2 regions of the Sphingobium sp. TKS genome follow, and region 1 is predicted to be linked to the other one. Evidence: riboswitches for the same ligand, from Rfam matches in the RefSeq annotation. Region 1 holds a riboswitch; the other holds the start of a gene.
What was found. A riboswitch is a leader RNA that binds a small molecule or an ion and turns the genes downstream of it on or off. The one in region 1 is predicted to bind cobalamin.
Positions count from the first base shown of each region.

Region 1 (6,391 bases):
CATGGGCTCCGACCGCTTCTATCCGGAGGAAGCCCCGTTGCGGCAAGTCCGCGTGGATAGCTTCTGGATCGACGAAACGCCTGTCACCAACCGCCAGTTCGCGGAATTTGTCGAGGCGACCGGCTACCGCACTTTTGCTGAGATTGCGCCCGACCCCAAAGATTATCCCGGCATGCCGCCCGAAATGGCGCGGGCCGGTTCGCTGCTGTTCCAGCGTACGGCGACGCCCGTCGACCTCAGCGATTTCAGCCAATGGTGGCATTTCAGCTTCGGCACGGACTGGCGCCATCCCCATGGCCCCGACAGCCATCTGGATGAGCTTTGGGACCATCCGGTGGTCCATGTCGTGTTTCAGGATGCGGAGGCCTATGCCAAATGGGCGGGCAAGGCGCTGCCGACCGAAGCGGAGTGGGAGTTTGCGGCGCGCGGCGGGCTTGACGGCGCGGATTATGCCTGGGGCGATGAACTGGCGCCCAAGGGAGCCATGCTCGCCAATTATTGGCAGGGCATGTTCCCCTACAGCAATCTGCTGGAGGATGGCTATGAGCGAACCTCGCCGGTGCGAACCTATGCGCCCAATGGCTATGGCCTGTTCGACATGATCGGCAATGTCTGGGAATGGACGACTGATTGGTATGCCCAGCCCAGGGTCGAGCGCAAGGCAAAGGGAAGCTGCTGCGTCCCATCCAACCCACGCGGCGGCACGAAGCGGGAAAGCCTTGATCCCGTCAGTCCGCATGTGCCGATTCCAAGAAAAGTGCTGAAGGGCGGTTCCCATCTCTGCGCGCCAAGCTATTGCCAGCGCTACCGCCCCGCCGCCCGCCACCCGCAGGCGGTGGATAGTTCCACCAGCCATATCGGTTTCCGCTGCATCATCCGCGAACCGGGCCGCTGAATTTCAATAACGGGAAGACGTCATGCTCAATATCCCCTGGGACCAGCCCGCCACCATGATCGACCTTGACGGCAAGGCGCCGCTCATCGGCACGATCCGCGATTGCGCCCAGCATTTCGCGATCTTCAAGCCCCATGCGAAGGAACAGGCGCGCATCCTCCTCACCCAGCCCGTCCACCGCGAAGGCCGCAAGACGCGAACCTGGGTGCTGGAACCCTGGGAGATCGAAAAGCTGGTCGAACGGATGAAGGCGGAGGTGCATTGATCATCCGCCGAAACTGAAAAGTAGCGTGCTCCTGCGAAGGCAGGAGCCCAGTTCTCATGTGTGAACTAAGTTCCTTCCTTCGCAGCAACAGGGACCGCCTCAGACCCTCCAGGCCGCCTCTTTCGCCGCCTGGGACTAGAGACGAAGCGCGCCAGGAAATGCGCTCCTTTTGGTTGCAGCATTTTCGGAGCCGTTGACCATTAAAGGTCAACTTGAAAATACTCTAGAATGCGACGGCGTCTCCGGCCTTGAGCAGAGTGCTGCGGCAATGAGGGGGCATAACCCGCGCACATCCACCGAAGGACTATGGAGATACCGCCACATTCGAACTTGCCCATGCGCCCTTGGACATTCTGCGTCTAATATATAATATGGCATGATCGATAGCTTGAACGACATGATCTTATGGACCTGCGCCATCTGCGTTATTTTCTCTGCGTCGCTGAAGAGATGCATTTCGGCCGCGCCGCGCTGCGCCTTGGCATATCACAGCCGCCGCTCAGCCAGCAGATCCGCGCTCTGGAAGATGAGCTTGGCGTCCGCCTGTTCGACCGCACCAGCCGCCGTGTACGCCTGACCGAAGCGGGCCGGCTGTTCGAGCCGGAGGCCCGCCAGACCCTCGCCCAGGCCGAACGCGCCGCCCAGATCGCCCGCATGGCGCAGCGGGCCGAGATCGGTCATCTTGGCCTTGCCTTCACCACGTCCGGCCCCTTCGTGCCCCCTGTGGCGCGCGCGCTCTACCGCTTCCGCCAAACCTATCCCAATGTCGAGCTGATCCTGCGCGAACAGGGCCGTGACGAGCAGGTCGAAAGCGTCGGTAGTCGACAGCTCGATCTCGGCATCGTGCGCAACTACGAGCCGCCGGTCCTGCCCGAAGGCATGGTGTCGCGATGCCTGCTCACGGAAGAGATGGTGCTGGCCCTGCGCACCGATCATCCGCTGGCGCTGCGGTCGGCCCCGCCCAGCATTGCGGACCTGGCCGACGAACCGCTGGTGCTGTACGGCGCGCCCAATGGCGCGGGCTTTACCGAGCATTTCTTCGCCCTGTGCGAGAAGGCGGGCTTCGCACCCAAAATCTCCCATGAGGCCCGCAGCCTCGCGACCCTTTTTGGACTGGTCGCGGCGGGCTTCGGCCCCACTGTGATCGCTCAGTCCATGGCGCGGCTGCACGTCGACAATGTGATCCACCGTGCTTTCGACGTGCCGGTCATGAGTTCGCTCTGGCTGATCCACAATGAGGATTTGTCGCCGACCGGCCAGGCCTTCCTCAAGACCCTGCTCGAAGAACGCATGGCGGCGGAGACCGGAACGGCGCCTGAGCCGGCATAGCGCGTCGCCCCCTTCCAATTCTCCACGCCAGCCTCTATGCAGTCCGGCGAAAGCCAGCCTCGGCCAGCTTTCACTGATCGCGCCGGTGCCCTCCCAAGGGGCTTAATAGGGAATGCGGTGATGAATCCGCGGCTGTCCCTGCAACTGTAAGCGGTGAGCGAGACGCATATCGATTCTTCGGACCGCCGGAGAATCAGCCACTGGGCCGGACGCTAAATCCTGCGAGGCCTGGGAAGGCCATGCGTCGAGCCGAGACCCGTGAGCCAGGAAACCTGCCTGCGTCTGGTCGCTCTTGCCTTGGTCCAGGGGATGGCCGCGGCACGGTACTCCGTCTGAGCGACGCTTTACGCAGCGGGAGCTGCTGTCCGCATGCCGGGCGCAAGCGCGTCCGTCCGGCATGAAGGCAGGTCCCGTCCGGTTTCGCTGACGCCGACGGGGGATCGCCCTGATGAGACCTGTTTTGAATGCACTGGCCCGTTCCAGCCCGATGGAATCGGCCGGCCTGCTGCGCCGCCGTGCCACGGCCATGTTCGCCGCGCTGATCGCCGCCAATCTGGCCGCATGGGCATGGGCCTTCACGATCTTCGCGGGCGATACGGTCATGCTGGGCACAGCGCTGCTGGCCTGGAGCCTGGGCCTGCGCCATGCGGTTGATGCCGACCATATCGCCGCCATCGACAATGTGACCCGTAAATTGATGCAGGACGGCCAGCGCCCACTGACCGTCGGCTTCTGGTTCGCCATCGGTCATAGCGGCATCGTTCTGATCGCCGCCGTCACCATCGCCATTGCCGCCAATGCTCTGAGCCGTGTCGAAGCGGCGGGCGCGATCGGCGGCACCATTGCAACAATCGCCTCCGCGACCTTCCTTTTCACCATCGCCGCGATGAACCTGATCATCCTGAGATCGGTTCTCAAGACCTTCAATCATGTTCGCAACGGTGGGCTCTATATCGATGAAGATATGGATATCCTGCTTGGTTCACGTGGTTTTCTGGCCCGTATCTTCCGCCCGCTTTTCCGGCTGATAACGCGGAGCTGGCATATGGCCCCGCTCGGCTTTCTCTTCGGGCTTGGCTTCGACACTGCCACCGAAGTCGCGATCCTCGGCCTGTCGGCTGGCCAGGCGGCGAGCGGCCTTTCGATATCGACCGTCCTCATTTTCCCGCTGCTCTTCGCGGTGGGCATGGCGCTGATCGACACGGCGGACGGCGCGCTGATGATGGGCGCCTATCAATGGGCCTTCGTGAAGCCGATCCGCAAGCTCTATTACAACATCACCATCACGCTGGTGTCCGCCTTGGTCGCGCTGCTCATCGGCGGGATCGAGGCTGCGGCGCTGCTGGGCGACAAGCTGGGCCTGACCGGCGGCATCTGGACACTTGCCGCCGACCTTGGCGAACATTTCAACAGCCTGGGTTTCTTCATCATCGGCCTGTTCGCTGCCTGCTGGCTGGCGAGCTGGGCCATCTACCGCTGGAAACGCTTCGACGAGATCGAAGTCACTCTCGAACCGCAAGGAAATCCCGCATGAAAAAGGTTCCCGCCTCAAAAATTCCGGCCACTGTCATCACCGGCTTCCTCGGCGCGGGCAAGACGACGCTGATCCGTCACTTGATCGAAAATGCAGGCGGCCGCCGCCTCGCCCTCATCATCAACGAGTTCGGAGATGTCGGCGTCGACGGCGCGCTGGTGCAGGGCTGCGGCGACGAAGCCTGCCCGGACGAGGACATTATCGAACTGGCGAACGGTTGCATCTGCTGCACTGTCGCGGACGATTTCCTGCCGACCATGCAAAAGCTGCTCGACCGCCCGACGCCCCCCGATCACATCATCATCGAAACCTCGGGCCTTGCATTGCCCAAACCGTTGGTGAAGGCCTTCCAATGGCCCGACATCCGTACCCGCGCCACGGTGGATGGGGTGATCACGCTGATCGACGCCGATGCACTGGCGGCAGGCCGCTTCGCCCATGACGAGGTCGCGCTTGCCGCCGCCCGCGCCGCAGACCCGACACTTGATCATGACAGCCCGATCGAGGAATTGTTCGAGGATCAGCTTGCCTGCGCCGACCTCGTCCTGCTCAACAAGACCGATCTGGTCGATGCCGCCACACTGGCGGGTCTGGAACGGGATTTGGCCCGGGAAACCCGTCCCGGCGTCAGCATCATCCGCACGTCAAAGGGCGAAATCGATGCCGCTGTCTTGCTCGGCCTGGACTCAGGCGTGGAAGATCAGATCGATGCCCGCCCCTCCCATCACGACAATGAGGAGGAGCATGATCATGATGATTTCGAGAGCTTCATCATCAATCTTGGCGAACTGGGCACGCCCGAACCGTTGCTGGCGGCGCTCGCGGACGCCATCGCCACCCACGACCTGTTGCGGGTGAAGGGCTTCCTCGCCATCGCAGGCCGCCCGGCTCGTCTGGTCGTCCAGGCCGTCGGTCCACGCATCCAGCATCATTACGACCGCCAATGGCAGGCAAGCGAGCAACGCTCCTCCCGCCTTGTCGTGATCGGCCAGACGGGCCTGGATTGCGCCGCCATCGAAACCACCCTCAAGGTGCAGACGGTCCCCGCCTGATGCACCTGCTGACCGCCACGCCCGGCACCGTCTCCAACGGCGACGAAGCGATCGACCTTGGCCAGTCGCCGGGCGACATCGTGCTGCTGACCGTGGCGGACAGCGAACTCGCCTGCTTCGCCAGCGCCGCCGCAGCCTTGGGCGAGGCAGGCCCAACAATCCGCCTCGCCAATCTCCTCCAGCTCAAGCATCCCTATTCCGTCGATCTCTATGTTGAAAAGGTGATCGCCCACGCCAAATTCGTCTGCGTGATCCTTCTGGGCGGTAAGAGCTATTGGCCCTATGGCATTGATGAAATTGCCAATATTGCCCGCGAAAAAGGCATAGCCTTTGCCGCCCTGGCCGATGGTCGGGAGGATGATCCGGAACTGCGCGCCGCCTCAACCCTGCCCGCAGAAACCTGCGACTATCTGCGCGACTATCTCCGGCAAGGCGGCATTCCCAATGCCATCGCCTTCCTCAAGACCGCCGCTCGTCTCGCGGGTTTCGATGCAGGAATGCCCGATGCCCCGATTCCGATAGCCGACGCCGGTCTCTACCTTCCCTGTACCGACCGTCCGACATTGGAACAGGTCAAGGCCCGCTGGGCCGCAGGCCAACCGACAGCGCTCTTCGTCTTCTACCGCGCCCTGCTGATTGCGGGCACACTCGAAGCCGTCGACGCGATGATCGCAGGTCTCGAAGCAGCAGGCCTCAACGTCCTCCCCGTCCATGTTCGCGCCCTGCGCGAACCCTTCGCCAAGGATTTCCTGCAAGGCCTGATGGAAGGGACCGCGCCTGACGTCATCCTCAACGCCACCGCCTTTGCCGCGAGCGCGCCGGGAGAACCACGCACGCGCTCGATCCTGGAGCAGGCGGACTGCCCGATCCTGCAAACCATCTTCGCCAGCGCCGAACAAGGCGCCTGGGAAGCGAGCGCTCGTGGCCTTGGCCCCCGCGACCTCGCCATGCATATCGCGCTTCCCGAAGTGGATGGCCGCCTCTTCACCCGCGCCGTCGCCTTCAAGGCTGCTGCCCGCTTCGACGAGCGCACGGAATGCAGCATCATCGTGCCCCGCATATTGGAAAATCGTGTTAGATTCGTTTCCCAACTCACTGTTAATTGGGCAAAACTTCGTAAATCCCTCATTGCAGATCGCCGCGTTGCACTGGTACTCGCCAACTATCCCAACAAGGATGGCCGCATCGGCAATGGCGTCGGTCTCGACACGCCGGCCAGTGCCACCGCTATCCTGAACGCGCTGCGGGAATCCGGCTACACCACCCATGACGCTCCCGCCGATGGGGCCACCCTGATGCGCCTCATGACGGGAGGC
Region 1 is NZ_CP005084.1:307,961-314,351, forward strand. It holds gene K426_RS22290 (formylglycine-generating enzyme family protein) at 1-895, shown strand, start outside; gene K426_RS22295 (hypothetical protein) at 918-1,160, shown strand; gene K426_RS22300 (LysR substrate-binding domain-containing protein) at 1,566-2,489, shown strand; cobalamin riboswitch at 2,556-2,783, shown strand; gene K426_RS22305 (HoxN/HupN/NixA family nickel/cobalt transporter) at 2,938-4,023, shown strand; gene cobW (cobalamin biosynthesis protein CobW) at 4,020-5,075, shown strand; gene cobN (cobaltochelatase subunit CobN) at 5,075-6,391, shown strand, end outside.

Region 2 (6,391 bases), on a different replicon from region 1:
CAATCAGCCGGACAAGGGGCCGACCGTCTGCGTCTGTTTCGACATCGGCCTTTATCAGATCATGGCGGCGATCCGTGAACAGCAACTGGTCGATGTGCCCGCCATCGGCAAGGCGATCGGCGCCGGGACCAATTGCGGGTCTTGCCGTCCCGCGCTCGCCAATATCCTTGCTCAAACCACGCAGGAGACGCTCCATGCAGCCGAATGAACTGATCGCCCCCGGTGAGGTCTGGCTGGTCGGCGCAGGCCCCGGCGACCCGGACTTGCTGACCCGCAAGGCCGAAAAGCTGATCGCGGCGGCGGAGATCGTCTTTTACGATGCGCTGGTGGGGCCGGGCGTGCTGGACCTGATCCCCGAGGGCGTGGAGCGCGTGAGTGTCGGCAAGCGCTCCGGCCGCCATTCGAAAGCGCAGGAGAGCATCAACGACCTGCTCCTCGCGGCGGCGAAGGCGGGCAAGCGCGTCGTGCGCCTCAAGGGCGGCGACCCGTCGGTCTTCGGCCGCTCGGCGGAGGAGATGGAGCATCTGGCGGCGGATGGCATTTCTTTCCGCATCTGCCCCGGCATCACCACGGCCAGCGCGGCGGCGGCGAGCGGTCATGCCTCGCTCACCCTGCGCGGCGTGGCGCGGGGACTGACGCTGGTGACGGCGCATCTCAAGGCGGGTGAGCCATTGAAGCTGGACTGGGAAATGCTGGCGCGGCCGGGCGGCACGCTCGGCATCTATATGGGCCGCGCCGCTGCGGGCGAGATCAGCCGCTCGCTGATCGCCGCCGGGCGTGATCCCGAAACGCCGGTGATGGTGGCGGTCAACGTCTCGCTGCCCAGTGAACGGCTGATCCGGGGCCAGCTGTCGGCGCTGGCCTTCCTGGTGGCGACGATCAGCGATGAAGATCCGACTTTGCTGATGATCGGTGAGGCGGTGGCGGGCACTTACTCTTCGGCGGACATGTCGGTGAGTGCTACGCTGACGGTTTGAACTGAAGCGATGTGCTCCTGCGGAGGCAGGAGCCCAGTTCGAACGCCTGATCTGGGTTCCTGCCTTCGCAGGAACACGCTGCTTTGTCGATTCTATTGATTACTCTTTTCCAACTTCTCCAAATCTTCGGGCCGATTGATATTGGGCAATATAAACTCCGGCCGCTCGACGATCCGCGCGCCGATCCGTTCCAGCCAGCCATAGATTGATCGGTTGTTGTCCTCGGCCAGATGCGTGTCCAGTTCGGTCGCCAATGAAACAGGCCAGAACCCCGCCAACTGCTGGCCTTTGAGGATCGCCGCACCTTCCCCGATCAACGCTTCCGCCAGCCCGTCCGGATAGGCGGGAACATCGCACCCCGTCGTCAGCACCGCGTCATAGCCCTCCGCCAGCGCGTGATGCAGCGCTGCATTCAGTCCGCCCAAAGGCCCCATATCCGCCGCCGGTCGATCCGGCAGCCCGGTCATTCCGTCCACCTGTCGTCCGCAAATCACGACCGCCTCGACATGGCGCCCTAGCGCCGCCGCCGCATGGTCCAGCAGGGTCCGCCCATCCAGCATCGCCAGCGCCTTGTCGCTCCCGAACCGGCTGGATCGCCCCCCGGCCAGAACCGCTCCCAGCAACCGCATCATGCCTCTCCCGAGATGATCCGGGCATAGGCGTCCGGGTCGACATTGCTCCCCGAAATCACCACCACGCTGGCGTCCTCCGCCGCCGGAGCCAGCCCCGCCAGCATCGCCGCCAGAGCGACCGCGCCGCCCGGTTCGACCACCAGCTTCAATGCTGAAAAGGCCAAGCGCATCGCTTCCCGCACCTGATCGTCGTTCACCACCAGGCCACCGGACAGCAACGCCCGATTGATCGGAAAGGTCAAAGCCCCCGGGGTGGGTGACAGCAAGGCATCGCAGATCGACCGTGCATCGGGCGAGACGCTTTCCCGCACGCCGCTGGCGAGCGCCCGCGCCGTATCGTCGAACCCTTCCGGCTCGACCGCATAGATCGCCACGCCGGGCTGCCGCGCTTTCACCACCGTCGCGATCCCCGACACCATGCCGCCGCCGCCGCAATTGACGAGGATCTGCCCGATCTTCGCGCCCCATTCGGCCGCCTGCTCCATTATCTCCAGCCCGATCGTCCCTTGCCCCGCCATGATGAAGGGATCGTCGAAGGACGGCACCAACACCGCGCCGCGCTCGGTCGCCAGCGTCGTCGCGATCTCCTCCCGGTTTTCGGTGAAACGGTCATAGGCGACGATTTCCGCGCCCAGCGCCCGCGTATTGGCCGTCTTGATGGCGGGCGCGTCGGCTGGCATCACGATCGTCGCCGCGATCCCCAGCAGCCGCGCGGCAAAGGCCACCCCCTGCGCATGATTGCCCGACGACCAGGCGACGACCCCCGCCTTGCGCTCCGCCGCGCTCAATCGCGCCAGCCGGTTATAGGCGCCACGGAATTTGAACGAACCGCTGTGCTGCGCGCCCTCGAACTTCACCAGCACCCGCCGTCCGCAGCGCTCGTTCAGCACCGCATTCTCCAGCAGCGGCGTGCGGATCGCCGCCGGCGCGATGATCCGCGCGGCGTCCTCGACATCGGCGGCGCTAATGGCGAACGGCATGCAATCTCCCTCCGTGGCCGCCTCTTGGCATGGCCAATGCTTTCCCTTATGGCGCGGGGCGCGGGCGGGGCAAACCCCGTACGCAAAGAAGATCGCGCCGGTGCCCGAAAGGGCTGAAAACGGGAATGTGGTGCGGACGGGAAACCGTCCTATTCCGCGGCTGTCCCTGCAACTGTAAGCGGTGAGCGCGATGCATTTCGGTCGAACGACCGGCCACTGGGCGACAAGTCCGGGAAGGCGTGCATCGCTGCATTGACCCGCGAGCCAGGAGACCTGCCGGCGCATGGTCGCTCTTGCCCTGGCCCAGGGGTTGGCCATGGCACGGTGTTTTCCGTCTGAGCGACGAAGCGGCGCAGGGCCGCATCGGTGCGGGGGGAGGGCATTGGCGTCGACTTCCCCCAGTTCCGACCGCGCGAGCGGATGCCCTGAGCCATGAAGTCGCAGCGGCGCTCAGGGAAACAGATATAATGTTGAAAGCCACCATCTCTCTTGCGGCTCTGCTCGCCGCCACGCCCGCGCTCGCGGAGGATGAGATCATCGTCACCGCGCTGGGCATCGAGCAGCCCCGCGACGAAGTCGGCCAGGCCGTCACCGTCATCGACGCCGAAACCATCCAAACGCGCCAGAGCGTGAGCGTCGCAGACCTGCTCGCCACCACGCCCGGCGTCCGCTTCAACCGGGCCGATGCGGTCGGCGGCGTCACCGGCATTTCGCTGCGCGGCGCGGAAACGACCCAGACGCTGGTGCTGATCGACGGGGTGAAGGTCAACGATCCCAGCAGCATTGGCGATGCCTATGATTTCGGCAATCTGCTGGTCGGCAACATCCGCCGGATCGAGGTGCTGCGCGGTTCCAACTCGGTGGTCTATGGCAGCCAGGCGATCGGCGGCGTCGTCAACATCATGACCGGCACGCCCGCCGAAGGATTCGCGGCCAACGCGTCGGTCGATTATGGCTATAGCGATACACTGAATGCCAAGGCGGATGTTTCGGGCACCAGCGGCATCGCATCGGGCGGCCTTGGCGTCGCCTATTTCCGCACGGACGGCATCTCCGCCGAGGCTGGCGACGCGGAAAAGGACGGTTATGAGAATATCGCCGCCAACGCCAAGTTGAAGCTCGACTTCAGCGATGCCTTGAGCCTCGACCTGCGCGGCTATTATATCCATGCCGATCTCGACACGGATCTCTTTTCTTTCCCCCCGATAGACCGGACCGCCACCAGCACGCTTGATCAATATGTCGGCTATGCTGGCCTGAACCTCAGGCTGTTCGATGGCAAGCTGACCAATCGCGCGGCGGTGACATGGTCCCGCAACGATCGCGACTACACCTCCATTTTCGGCCCTTATGGCTATTCGGGCACGAATCTGCGTTTCGAATATGAAGGCGTTTATCAGCCGGTCGAACAGGTGACGCTGGTGTTCGGCTATGAGCATGAGCGGCCGGACTATGATTTCGCCGGCTTCGGTTCGCATGACCGCGCGAAGATCGACATCGACAGCGTCTATGCCGTCGCCGTTGTGAAGCCGGTGGAGGGTCTGACGCTGACGGGTGGCGTGCGCCGCGACGACCATAGCCAGTTCGGCGGTGCGACGACCTTTGGCGCCAACGCGAACTACACGCCCAATGGCGGCCGCACCAACATCCGCGCCAGCTATGGCGAGGGTTTCAAGGCGCCCTCGCTCTATCAGCTTTACGATCCCTTTGTCGGCAATAGCGGGCTGCGCCCGGAACGGTCCAAGAGCTATGATATCGGCTTCGACCAGAAGCTGGCCGGGGATCGTGCTATCTTCTCCGTCACCGCCTTCCGCCGCGATACGCGTGACCAGATCGACTTTGACGGCGCCTTTGGAGCATTTGGCGGCTATAACAATCTCGATCGCACCCGCGCCAAGGGAGTGGAAGCGTCCTTCGCGCTGAAGCCGGTCGACGCGCTGACCGTCACGGCATCCTACAGCTATGTCGATGCGCGCAACCGCTCGCCGGGCAGCCCGGACGAAGGCCTGCGTCTGCTGCGCCGGGCGCCCAATGCGGCCAGTGTGTCGGCGGACTATGTCTGGCCTTTCGGCCTGTCGACCGGCGCAACGATCACGATGGTGGATGACAGCGTCGATATCGATTCCAGCACGCATAAGCGTGTCCAGCTCGACGGCTTTGCGCTGGTTGGCGTTCGCGCGTCCTTCCCGATCAATGAGCATCTGGAAGTCTATGGCCGCATCGACAATCTGTTCGATGAAGGATACGCCACGGCTTATGGCTATGGCACCTATGGCCGGTCGGCCTTTGGCGGCGTGCGTGTCCGCTTCTGATGGAACAGGCGAGGGGCGGGCGTGACGCTTGCCCCTTCAGCGTCAGGGCGCAGCGTTGACCTGCGTCACGATATAGCGCGCGGCCTCGACATAAGCGGGGCCGCCGCACACCGTCCATGCCTGCGGCACGCGGATGCGCGGGATGGCGCGCAGGATCGGATGGTGCAGCATTTCCGTCCCCTGGTCGACGATTGTCTCGCTGCCGCTTTCGACGATCAGCCAGTCCGGGCGGGCGGCGAGCATCTCTTCCAATGGAAGCTGCGACAAAGCGGGCTTCCCCAGCTTCCCCGCCAGATTGACGAGGCCTGCGCGCTTCATGAGGTCATCGACCAACGTGCCTGTCCCGGTCATATAGCCGCGCCGCTGATAATAGGCGGCAACCCCGCCGCGCCTGGATCGAGGCAGGGCGATGAGGTCGCGGTTCATGCGCGCAATCAGCGCTTCGCCCCGTTCGGGATGGCCGACCGCCGCCGCCACCTGCCGGATCTGCGCCAGGATCATGGGATAGCTGTCCGCGCTCGCCAGTCCCAAAGTCCGCCATTGGCCGGGAGGCGCTCCGACGACGCCGTTTCCGGAAGGAAAGCCGACCAGCAGATCGGGCCGGAGCGCCATCACTTCCTCGGCGGGCCGCTTGAGCGTCTTGAAGCGGCGCGCCTTGTCGACCGCCGCAGAGAGTTCCGGATCATGGCCATAGGGGCTGAGCGCCGCGATCTGCCCCGGATCGGCCAGCGCCAGCACATATTGGTCGGCGCAGGTATTGAGCGACACGATCCGTTTCGGCGGAGCGGGCGCGGCGCCGGTCAGCATGAGCGCGCAGAGCGCCGTCGCGATTATTCTGCCGCGCATCCATTTGCCTCTAAGTCTTGCCTCGAAAAGCAGCCGTGCTCCTGCCTTTGCAGGAGTAGGGAGCGCTGTAGCAAGCAACGCGAGGCGCGCAAGCCATGAGCGTGCGCCGCCATCCCCTGCTGATCCCCGCGCTGATCGCGCTGGCCCTGCTTGCCGCCCTCGGCTCTGTCACGCTTGGCGCCGTGCCGCTCTCTCCGGCGCGCATCTTCGCGGTCCTGATGGGCGGTGGCGATGATGTCGCCCGCGCCATCCTCATCGACCTGCGCCTGCCGCGCATGCTGCTTGGCCTGATCGTCGGCGCGATGCTCGGCCTGTCGGGCGCGGCGCTTCAGGGCTATTTGCGCAACCCCTTGGCTGAACCCTCCGTACTGGGCGCGTCCAATGCCGCGGCCCTCGGTGCTGTGGGCGCGCTCTATTTCGGCCTGGCGCAGATGCACCCGCTGGCGCTTCCGGCCTTGGCCATCGCGACCAGCCTCATCGGCATCGGCGCGCTGTTCCTGCTTGCCGGACCGGCGGAAAGCCCGCTCACCCTGATCCTCGCCGGGATAGCCATCGCCACGCTGGCGGGGGCGGGGATCAGCCTGTCGCTGAACCTCTCGCCCAATCCCTTCGCGGCGATGGAGATCATGAGCTGGTTGATGGGG
Region 2 is NZ_CP005083.1:1,230,092-1,236,482, forward strand. It holds gene K426_RS06165 (nitrate reductase) at 1-208, shown strand, start outside; gene cobA (uroporphyrinogen-III C-methyltransferase) at 195-977, shown strand; gene mobA (molybdenum cofactor guanylyltransferase) at 1,070-1,606, opposite strand; gene K426_RS06180 (threonine ammonia-lyase) at 1,606-2,589, opposite strand; cobalamin riboswitch at 2,671-2,884, shown strand; gene K426_RS06185 (TonB-dependent receptor plug domain-containing protein) at 3,057-4,901, shown strand; gene K426_RS06190 (ABC transporter substrate-binding protein) at 4,944-5,747, opposite strand; gene K426_RS06195 (FecCD family ABC transporter permease) at 5,843-6,391, shown strand, end outside.
Region 2: another riboswitch for cobalamin. It lies ahead of K426_RS06185 (TonB-dependent receptor plug domain-containing protein); the one in region 1 lies ahead of K426_RS22305 (HoxN/HupN/NixA family nickel/cobalt transporter).